Regions from separate parts of the Blastococcus deserti genome, predicted to be linked through region 4. Evidence: riboswitches for the same ligand, from Rfam matches in the RefSeq annotation. Region 4 holds a riboswitch; each other region holds the start of a gene.
What was found. Region 4 has a riboswitch for cyclic di-AMP ahead of ACFSHS_RS04900 (aggregation-promoting factor C-terminal-like domain-containing protein). Riboswitches for the same ligand answer to the same signal wherever they lie in the genome.

Region 1: another riboswitch for cyclic di-AMP. It lies ahead of ACFSHS_RS20855 (C40 family peptidase); the one in region 4 lies ahead of ACFSHS_RS04900 (aggregation-promoting factor C-terminal-like domain-containing protein).
Region 2: another riboswitch for cyclic di-AMP. It lies ahead of ACFSHS_RS21845 (transglycosylase family protein); the one in region 4 lies ahead of ACFSHS_RS04900 (aggregation-promoting factor C-terminal-like domain-containing protein).
Region 3: another riboswitch for cyclic di-AMP. It lies ahead of ACFSHS_RS11375 (C40 family peptidase); the one in region 4 lies ahead of ACFSHS_RS04900 (aggregation-promoting factor C-terminal-like domain-containing protein).

Annotation. Positions count from the first base shown of each region.
Region 1 covers NZ_JBHUHP010000030.1:198,961-201,146, forward strand. Annotated here, with positions in the region: gene ACFSHS_RS20850 (BTAD domain-containing putative transcriptional regulator) at 1-618, opposite strand, end outside; gene ACFSHS_RS20855 (C40 family peptidase) at 709-1,218, opposite strand; cyclic di-AMP (ydaO/yuaA leader) riboswitch at 1,251-1,340, opposite strand; gene ACFSHS_RS20860 (hypothetical protein) at 1,770-1,988, shown strand; gene ACFSHS_RS20865 (maleylpyruvate isomerase family mycothiol-dependent enzyme) at 2,130-2,186, shown strand, end outside.
Region 2 covers NZ_JBHUHP010000030.1:394,162-396,347, forward strand. Annotated here, with positions in the region: gene ACFSHS_RS21840 (ABC transporter permease) at 1-526, shown strand, start outside; gene ACFSHS_RS21845 (transglycosylase family protein) at 634-1,230, opposite strand; cyclic di-AMP (ydaO/yuaA leader) riboswitch at 1,234-1,397, opposite strand; gene treY (malto-oligosyltrehalose synthase) at 1,689-2,186, opposite strand, start outside.
Region 3 covers NZ_JBHUHP010000010.1:114,022-116,207, forward strand. Annotated here, with positions in the region: gene ACFSHS_RS11365 (D-alanyl-D-alanine carboxypeptidase family protein) at 1-119, shown strand, start outside; gene ACFSHS_RS11370 (hypothetical protein) at 201-521, shown strand; cyclic di-AMP (ydaO/yuaA leader) riboswitch at 709-889, shown strand; gene ACFSHS_RS11375 (C40 family peptidase) at 906-1,988, shown strand.
Region 4 covers NZ_JBHUHP010000004.1:11,736-13,921, forward strand. Annotated here, with positions in the region: gene ACFSHS_RS04895 (class I SAM-dependent methyltransferase) at 1-388, shown strand, start outside; cyclic di-AMP (ydaO/yuaA leader) riboswitch at 497-661, shown strand; gene ACFSHS_RS04900 (aggregation-promoting factor C-terminal-like domain-containing protein) at 872-1,645, shown strand; gene ACFSHS_RS04905 (DUF72 domain-containing protein) at 1,890-2,186, shown strand, end outside.

The DNA of each region.
Region 1 (2,186 bases), on a different contig from region 4:
CAGGCGCACCGACCGCTCCCGGGCAGGGTGGTCGTGCAGGAGGCGCTCCAGCTCGGGGACGACGGCGACCGCACGACCGAGCTCGAGGTCGGCGTCCGCCCGGCTCTCCCGCGCGACCAGCCGCAGCTCCTCCAGCCGGGCGACTTCCGGGGCGGCCCACGACGTGTCGGCGACCTCGGCGTAGGCGGGCCCCGACCAGCAGGCCAGGGCGTCGTCCAGCAGGCGGCGACGGACGGCCGCCGGTTCCCCCTGGGCGCGGGCGAGGAGGTCCTCGAACCGCCAGGCGTCCACCGCCTCCCGGGGGAGCTGCAGGGCGTAGCCCGGCGGGCGGCTGACCAGCGTCGCGGCCGCGGTGCGCGTGCGGCGGCCGGGTTCGAGGGCGCGGCGCAGGTGCGACACGTGCACCTGCAGGGACGCGAGTGCCTTGGGCGGCGGCTCGCCCTCCCACAGGTCCTCGATGATCCGGTCGGTCGAGACGACGTGGCCACCGGCCACGGCGAGCCGGGCGAGGACCGAGCGCTGCCGTGGCCCACCCAGCGCGGCGGCGGCACCGCCGACGGTCACCCGCAACGGCCCCAGGACCGACACCTCGACCGGCGGGACGTCAGGGGCAGCCATGGCGCGCGAAACCTAACCCACACCCCGGGGCCGGCGGGAGCACATCCGGGTGGGCGGGTGCCCCGGCCGGGCGGCCGGGGCACCCGTGCGTCAGGCGACCCTGCGGGCCGAGACCGCGCCCGGCATGTTCGCCAGGTCCACGACCTTGACGACGTCGCCGGACGTCGGCGCGTGCACCATCTGCCCGTTCCCGATGTACATCCCGACGTGGCTGACCGGGCTGTAGAAGAACACCAGGTCACCCGGCTGCAGCGCGTCCAGCGACACCGGCGTGCCCAGCTCCGACTGCATGCGCGACGAGTGCGGCAGCTCCACGCCGGCCGCCGCGTAGGCGTACTGCGTCAGCCCCGAGCAGTCGAACGAGTCGGGGCCGCTCCCGCCCCAGACGTAGGGGTCGCCCTGCTGGGCCAGCGCCGTGTCGACGGCGACCTGCGCGGCGGGGGTCGCCGCGGCGACCGGTGCCGCCGCGACCGTGGCGGTGGTGGGAGCGCCCGAGGAGGCCTGGGCCGGCAGGGGGCTGAGCGCGACCCCCGCACCGGCGACGAGCACGACGGCGGCGCGGCGGAGCGAGCGGGACATGGGCATGGCTGTAGTCGTCATCGACGACGTTCTCCTGTTCTCCTGTGCCGCCTACCGAGTTAGCTGTCGGGTTCGGGCGGGGAACTCGCCCGGCGCGGCCGATCGGCGCGCGCTTCACCCCGGTACTTCGGTGGGTCCCCGGTCCGGCGCCCGCTGCTGCGGGAGGCCGGTTCGGCGGCGTCCGGCGGGAGTCACGAGGTGCGTGACGAGGGGGGCCCGCTCGGACGGCGAAGACGCTAGGGCGCGGCGCGGAGGTCCGCAGAGGCGCGCGAACGGGTCGGCGGAGCCCCGCTGCCGACGCGGGGAGAGCACCTTCCCGCGGCGCCGCCTCCCTGACCTGGTCCGATCCCGGTGCGCCCCGGAGCAGGGCGGGCTGTTACGCGCGGTAACGGTTGCCGTACGTAATCGGTGCCCGAGCGGCGCGGCGGAACGGTGGGTGACCGACGCCGCCAGGCAGCGCCGCCGGCACTCCCGACGGACACGCCCGGGACGCGTCGTCCCGGGTTGCGCCGGCGCCCTCGCGGCTATCACCGGGGAGCCAGTGCGCGACTCCGACGAACGGGAGTGGAGCGATGACCGAGACCGGACGTCCCTACGGCGGCGTCAACGACCCGGGCCAGGACGAGGGCCTGCCCGGGGAGCGGCCCGAGAAGGGACAGGTGACGGCGGACGACGACCAGTCGCCGCGGGCGGCGCAGGGCGGCATGTCCGGCGACGTCACCCATGTCCCGGACGGCGGCGCCGACAGCAAGGCCGCCGGCGGACCGGACCCGACCGGCCCCACGGGCTGACCCGCACCGCCCCGGAAGCTATGGCGATGACCGGGGTTCGAGGTGCTGCGACACGGGTGCGGCTCACTCGGGTCCCGTGCGGCTCGTGACCCCGTCCCGCGGGCGATCGCTCGGTGCACGACCGGGCTAGATTCGGCGACCGTGACGACGACCCCCGCTTCCGAGCAGGCGCTCCGCTGGTGGACCGAGGGGGAGCGC
Region 2 (2,186 bases), on a different contig from region 4:
GGCCGAGCAGGCCGACCAGGTGATCGAGACGGTGCGGCACGACCTGCAGCTCCAGCTGCCCGGGGTGCAGGTGGACGCCTACCGGATGGACCCCCAGGGGGCGGAGCAGACGATCGCGATGCTGCGCCTGGCGATCCGGGGCGCGGGCACGGTGGTGCTGATCCTCGGTGGTCTCGGCGTGCTCAACATCGGGCTGGTCACCGTCCGGCAGCGGATCCGCGAGATCGGCGTCCGCCGCAGCTTCGGCGCCACGTCGGGCCGGATCTTCGCCGCCGTCATGCTCGAGAGCGTCTGCGCCACCGCCCTGGCGGGACTGTTCGCCGTGGGCGCGTCGATCGTGCTGGTCCGCAATCTGCCGCTCGAGCGGTTGCTGAACAACGGCATCCCCATCGCGGACATGCCGGGCTTCCCGGTGGCGGCCGCGGTGGAGGGCATGGTGGCGGCGACCGCGGTCGGCGCGCTGGCCGGGCTGCTGCCGGCGATCATCGCCGTCCGCGCGAAGGTGATCGACGCGATCCGGTTCTGAGGAGGCCCCCCGCCCCCGCCACCAGGTCGCTGGCAGCGGGGGCAGGACGGCCTCCTCGCAGGGTCCCGCCGCGAGCGTGCGAGCAGCGGGGGCGAGGAGGTCCTTTCTCAGACCTTCAGGCGCTGACCCACGTAGATCACGTCCGGGTCGCTCACGGTGTCGCGGTTGAGGGCCCACAGGCCTTCCCAGCCACCCTCGACGCCCTGGGCCGCGGCGATCTCGGCCAGGGTGTCGCCGGGCTGGACCGTGTAGGTGCCGCCCGAGGACGAGGTGGACGCCGGAGCGGCGGGCTCGGCCGGAGCCGGCGCGGGTGCCGCCGCGGGTTCGGCCGGGGCGGCGGCCGTGTTCTCGGTCAGGTACTTACCGCAGGTGGGCCAGGCGCCCACGCCCTGGCCGTCCAGCGTGCGCTCGGCGACCACGATCTGCTGCTCCTTGGTCGCGAGGTCGGCGCGCGGCGCGAACTCCAGACCGCCGTACGCCTCCCAGGTGCTCTGGCTGAACTGCAGGCCGCCGTAGTAGCCGTTGCCGGTGTTGATGCTCCAGTTGCCGCCGGACTCGCATTCGGCGACGCCGTCCCAGTTGTGCTCTGCCGCCGCAGCCGGCGCGGCGAACACACCGACACCGATCGCCGCGGCGCCGAGGAGTACGGCGCCCCCGCGGATGGAACGGTTGAGGGCGCGCGTCATCGAGTAGTGCTCGGACATGGGTGATCCTCCGATCACCGCCGGCGAGGTGAGCTGTCGGGTTCGGGCGAATCGGTGCCCGGCCGCCGTGCGTGGAGCGCACGGTGCGGCTTCACCCCGAGGCGCGCGCGTGCGCGCCGGGAAAGTGGGTCCCCCGCCCCCGTCCTGGGTGAGGTCGGATGCAGGCTCCGGCGGACGGGGTTGGGCGGTCCGGGCCTCGCGCCCGGCCGGGAAGGCCCGGGCGCCCGGACGACGCTAGAGGTCGCTGGGGCACCCGGCCCGCCGGACGGAACGAATTCGGGCGATTCGCCCCGGCGTGGCGCCGCCACGCCGGGGCACGACCTCGCCCCGTTCGCGGGCGACCGCGCTGCGTCCCGTCAGGCCGCCGTGCAGGGGCCCGCCGCGAGCTCGCGAGCGGTGGTCGAGGCCCGTCCTCCCCACCCTGAGCCTGCGAAGGGTGGGGAGGACGGGGTCCTTTCTCAGTCGCGGACCAGCAGGGCCACCGGCAGGCGGGTCAGGAGCACGTCGGCGGCCACCCCCGCGATGTCGGAGACGAGCCGCTCACCGGTGAGCAGGTCCCGCCAGGCGCCGTTGGGCAGCTGCAGGGCCGTGTCGCCCCAGCCCTCGGCGGCCAGCTTGACCGGCAGACGGGTCGCCACGGCGACCACCCCGCCGCGGTCGAAGGCGATCAGGTGCTCGGCGCCCGATCCGGTGACCTCGACCGGCTCGTACCCGGCGAACCACTCGGGGTGGTCGCGCCGGGCCCGCAGCGTCCGGGACACCACCAGCAACTTGGCCGCGCCGGTCTCGTCCACCGCCGGGACCTCGCCACGGTCGAGGTCGGCCAGCAGCTTTCCCCGCAGCGCGTAGTCGACCGGGCGGCGGTTGTCCGGGTCGACGAGGGAGAAGTCCCAGAGCTCGGTGCCCTGGTAGACGTCCGGGACGCCGGGCATCGTCAGCTGCAGCAGCTTCTGGCT
Region 3 (2,186 bases), on a different contig from region 4:
CGCCGCAGTACGCGTGGATGAAGGCCAACGCCGGCCGTTTCGGCTTCCTCCACCCCGACTGGGCCGAGCCGGGCAACGGGCGCGAGGAGCCGTGGCACTGGGAGTACGCGGGATCCTGACCGGACCGCCCGGGGTGGGGCGGGCGGAATTGTCGGTGGCTGCTCCTACCGTGCGGGGCGACTCACGGAGGAGAGACAACCATGCTGATCGACTGCGACACCTGCACCGCGCGCCCGGCCGGCTGCGCCGACTGCGTCGTCACCGTCCTGCTGGGCGCTCCGCCGGGCTGGCAGAGCGCCGATCCCGTCGTCGTGCCGATGAGCGGACGCGCCCGCACGTCCCCCGGAGAGGCAGGCATCACGGCCGAGGACGTCGTCGTGCCACCGGCCGGGGTCGTCGTCGAGTTCGACGACGTGGAGCGCCGTGCCGTCCGGGCCCTCGCCGACGTCGGTCTCGTGCCGCCGTTGCGCCACCGGGAGGGGTCCGGCGACGGCGCCGACGGGGACCGGCGCACCGGCTGAGCAATACGGACGGAACAGTCCGCTACAGGTCACACCTTTCCGTGGCGGTGCGCTGACCAGCGCGGATGCCCCGCCCCGGGGGTGTCCGCCACACCCGTCCCACGACCGTCCATTTGTCACGGCAACATCACGGTCGTAGGGTCAGCCGGTCCGCCCGAGCGGTCGTCGCCCGCAGAGGGGTGACCTCGGACGGACACCGCCTAATCGCCCGACGGCGCCTGTGAGGTGCTCGACGGCGAGCCGGGGACCCACCGCAGTTCTGGGGTGAGTTCTCCTGCCGGGCCGGTTCGCCGGTGCGCAGGGGATAGGGCCAGTCTTCCCAGCCCGAACCCGTCAGCTAACTCGGTCGGCGGTTGCAGAGGAAGAAACGGAGAGCCGCCGCTCGTGGCGACCCCACACGCTGTACTGCCGCACGCCCTCGAACAGTCCGTCACCGCTCGTCCGTCCGACCCCCGGGCCGGACACGTCGGATGGCTCCGCTCGGGCCTCCTCCTCGGACTCACCGCAGCCCTCACCTTCACCGTCCTCCCCGGCACGGCGACCGCCGTTCCCGGCGAGGTGACCGACCCGGCGCAGGCCGCCCGCCTCGTCGCCGACGCCGAGCACGAGCTCGAGGTCGTCACCGAGCAGCTGAACGAAGCCAAGGTGCAGCTCGAGCAGCAGCAGGCGGCCGCCGCCGGCGCCACGCAGGCCGCCGCCGAGGCCCAGGCCCAGCTCGATGCGCTGGACGGCCAGGTCCGGCAGCTGGCGCGCACGGCCTACACCAGCGAGGGCTTCTCGCGGCTCGACGTCCTCCTGACCAGCGACTCGGCCGACGAGTTCGTGCACCAGCTGGGCACGCTGGACGCCATCGCCGGCCACACCAACGACCAGGTCGCCGAGGTCGCGGAGGCTGCGGAGGCGGCCGATCGCGCGCAGGCCGAGGCCGACCGGGCTCAGGCCGAGGCGCAGGAGGCGGTCGACGACATCGCCGCCCAGCAGGCCCAGCTCGAGGACCGGATCGCCGACTACCAGCGCCAGTACGACGCCCTCAGTGCTCCGCAGCAGGCCGAGGTCGCGCGTGCCCACGGCGGCGAGGCAGCGGCCGCCCCGAGTGGCGTCGTCGCCCCGAGCGCCGCGGCGCAGGCCGCGGTGGACACGGCGCTGGCCCAGGTGGGCGACGCCTACGTCTGGGGAGCCGGCGGCCCCGACGCCTTCGACTGCTCGGGCCTGACGCAGTACGCCTACTCCGCGGCCGGCGTCAGCCTGCCGCACTCGAGCCGGAGCCAGTCGCAGATGGGCGCGCCGGTGTCGGTCGCCGACCTGCAGCCGGGCGACCTGCTCTTCTACTACAGCCCGACCAGCCACGTGGCGATGTACGTGGGCAACGGCAAGATGGTCCACGCGTCGACGTCGAGCAAGCCGGTCATGGTGGTCGACTTCAACTCGATGAGCGGCTTCACCCACGCCCGCCGCATCGCCGGCTGACAGCCTCGGGAGCATCGCAGCGAGGAACGAGCGAGGAGCGGACCTAGGTGCGGAAGTCGGCCGGTGTGATCGCCGGCTGACAGCCTCGGGCGCATCGCAGCGAGGAACGAGCGAGGAGCGGACCGAGGTGCGGAAGTCGGCCCGTGTGATCGCCGGCTGACCTCCGCACCACCTCGGCCAGGGCCGGTGACTTCGATG
Region 4 (2,186 bases):
CGGCAGCGGACTGGTGGCCGTCGCGGCGGCGCTCGCCGGGGCCCGGGAGGTGGTGGCCAGCGAGATCGACCCGTTCGGGCACGCCGCCATCGCGGTGAACGCCGAGGTGAACGGCCTCCCGCCGGTCGCCGTCCTCGGTGACGTGCTGGGGGAGGAATCGCCCGCGGTCGACGTCGTCCTTGCCGGTGACGTCTGCTACGACCGCGTGATGAGCGAGCGGGTGCTGCCCTGGCTCGAGGCCGCCCGCGCGAGGGGCGCCGAGGTGTACCTCGGCGACCCGGGGCGGCCCTACGTGCCGACCGACCGGCTGGCCGCCGTGGCGACGTACGACGTGCCCGACACCGAGGGGCCCCAGGTGCGCCGGACGACGGTCTGGCGGCTGCCCTGACCGGGAGGGCGACACGCGTCACGCCGATCCGGCATTGTCACGACTCGATAACGGCGGTTACGTTGGGCCAGTCCGGCCGGACGGTTACCGCCCCATCCGGGGCGGCCGCGCCGGACGCCGCCGAGTCGCCCTGACGCTCCCCTGGAGTGCGGGCGAGCCGGGGACCCACCGCAGTACTGGGGTGAATCCTGCTCCGAGCACCGCTCGGGGCGGGTAGGGCCGCTTCCCGCCCGAATCCGTCAGCTAACTCGGTAGGCGGCCCACGGAAGAAACGGAGAGCCGCAGCATGGCGCGCCCTCGGGCACACCTTGCACGCAGCAGCAGCCGGTACGGATCGCCGCGCGGGACCCGCCTGCGCTGACCCTCGTCCGCCGGGCTCCCCGCCCGCCGGCGCTGCCCCTCGCCCCTCTCGCAGTGGACCGCCCGCGCCCTCGCGCGCCCGGCCGGTCCGCCGCGCCCTGTCATCCGGAGCACAGGCCCCTCATGAACCTCCGCACCACGCTGTCCTCGTCCGCCCGGGCCCTCCGCCCGTCCGGCACCCGCCCGCCCCTGGGCGGCCGCCGCCCGGCTCTCTACCTCGGGGTCGCGGCCGCCGGGGCGCTCATGGTCAACGTCCTCACCGCCGGTGAGCCCGCCGCGGACGCCGCCTCGATGGAGTCGGTGAGCGTGGCCGCGCAGCTGGGCATCCCCGCCCAGCCGGCACCGGTCGCCGGCGACGAGATCGTCGCGCCGCTCGAGCAGCTGGCCGCCAGCCGGAGCGAGCGCGACGCCGAGCGCGCCGCGGCCGCCGAGGCGCAGGCCGCCGCCGACCAGGCCGAGCGGGACCGCATCGCCGCCGAGGAGGCCGCCCGCGTCGCCGCCGAGGAGGCCGCCCGCGCCGAGGCCGCCCGCATCGAGGCGGCTCGCGCCGCCGAGGCCGAGGCCGCCGCCGCTCGTCCCGGGCAGGGCACGTCCGCCGCCACCGCGCCCAAGGGCTCCTACAAGGAGTACGCGATGAGCAAGGTGGGCAGCGCCGGCGAGTTCTCGTGCCTCGAGAACCTGTGGGGCAAGGAGAGCGGCTGGAACCCGAACGCGCAGAACCCGACCAGCACCGCGTACGGGATCCCGCAGTTCCTCGACTCGACGTGGGCCAGTACCGGCATCGCCAAGACCTCGGACGGCTACCGGCAGATCGACGCCGGCCTCATCTACATCGAGGACAGGTACGGCTCGCCGTGCGCCGCGTGGAGCCACTCGCAGTCCAAGGGCTGGTACTGAGGAAGGACCCCGCTGCCCCCACCGCTCGCAGGCTCGCGACCGTTCCCTGCAGCGGGGCCGTTCCAGCACGTCACCCTGCCGCTCGGATGCTCGCGGTGAGCCTCTGGACGGGCCCCTCGCAGGCCGCAGTGGGCCCTGCAGGGCGGCCGTCCGTCCTCGCTTCCGGGGTGTTCCTCCCGCTTTCTGTGTCGTGCAGGACAGGGAATGCGGGAGGAACACCGCAGGAGCGGGGTAGCGCCGTCCCGTGAGCGTGCACGTCGGGACGTCGGGCTGGAGCTACGACCACTGGGACGGCGTCCTCTATCCGCCGGGCACCCCGGCGCGGGACCGGCTGGCCCACTACGTGCGCCGGTTCGGCACCGTCGAGCTCAACGCCAGCTTCTACCGCTGGCCGCGCGACGTCAGCTTCACGGGCTGGCGGCGGCGCCTGCCGCCGGGCTTCCAGCTCTCGGTGAAGGCGCCGCGCGGCCTGACCCACGCCAAGCGCCTGTACGCGCCGGAACCGTGGCTCCCCCGCCTGACCTCGGCGTGGCACGAGCTG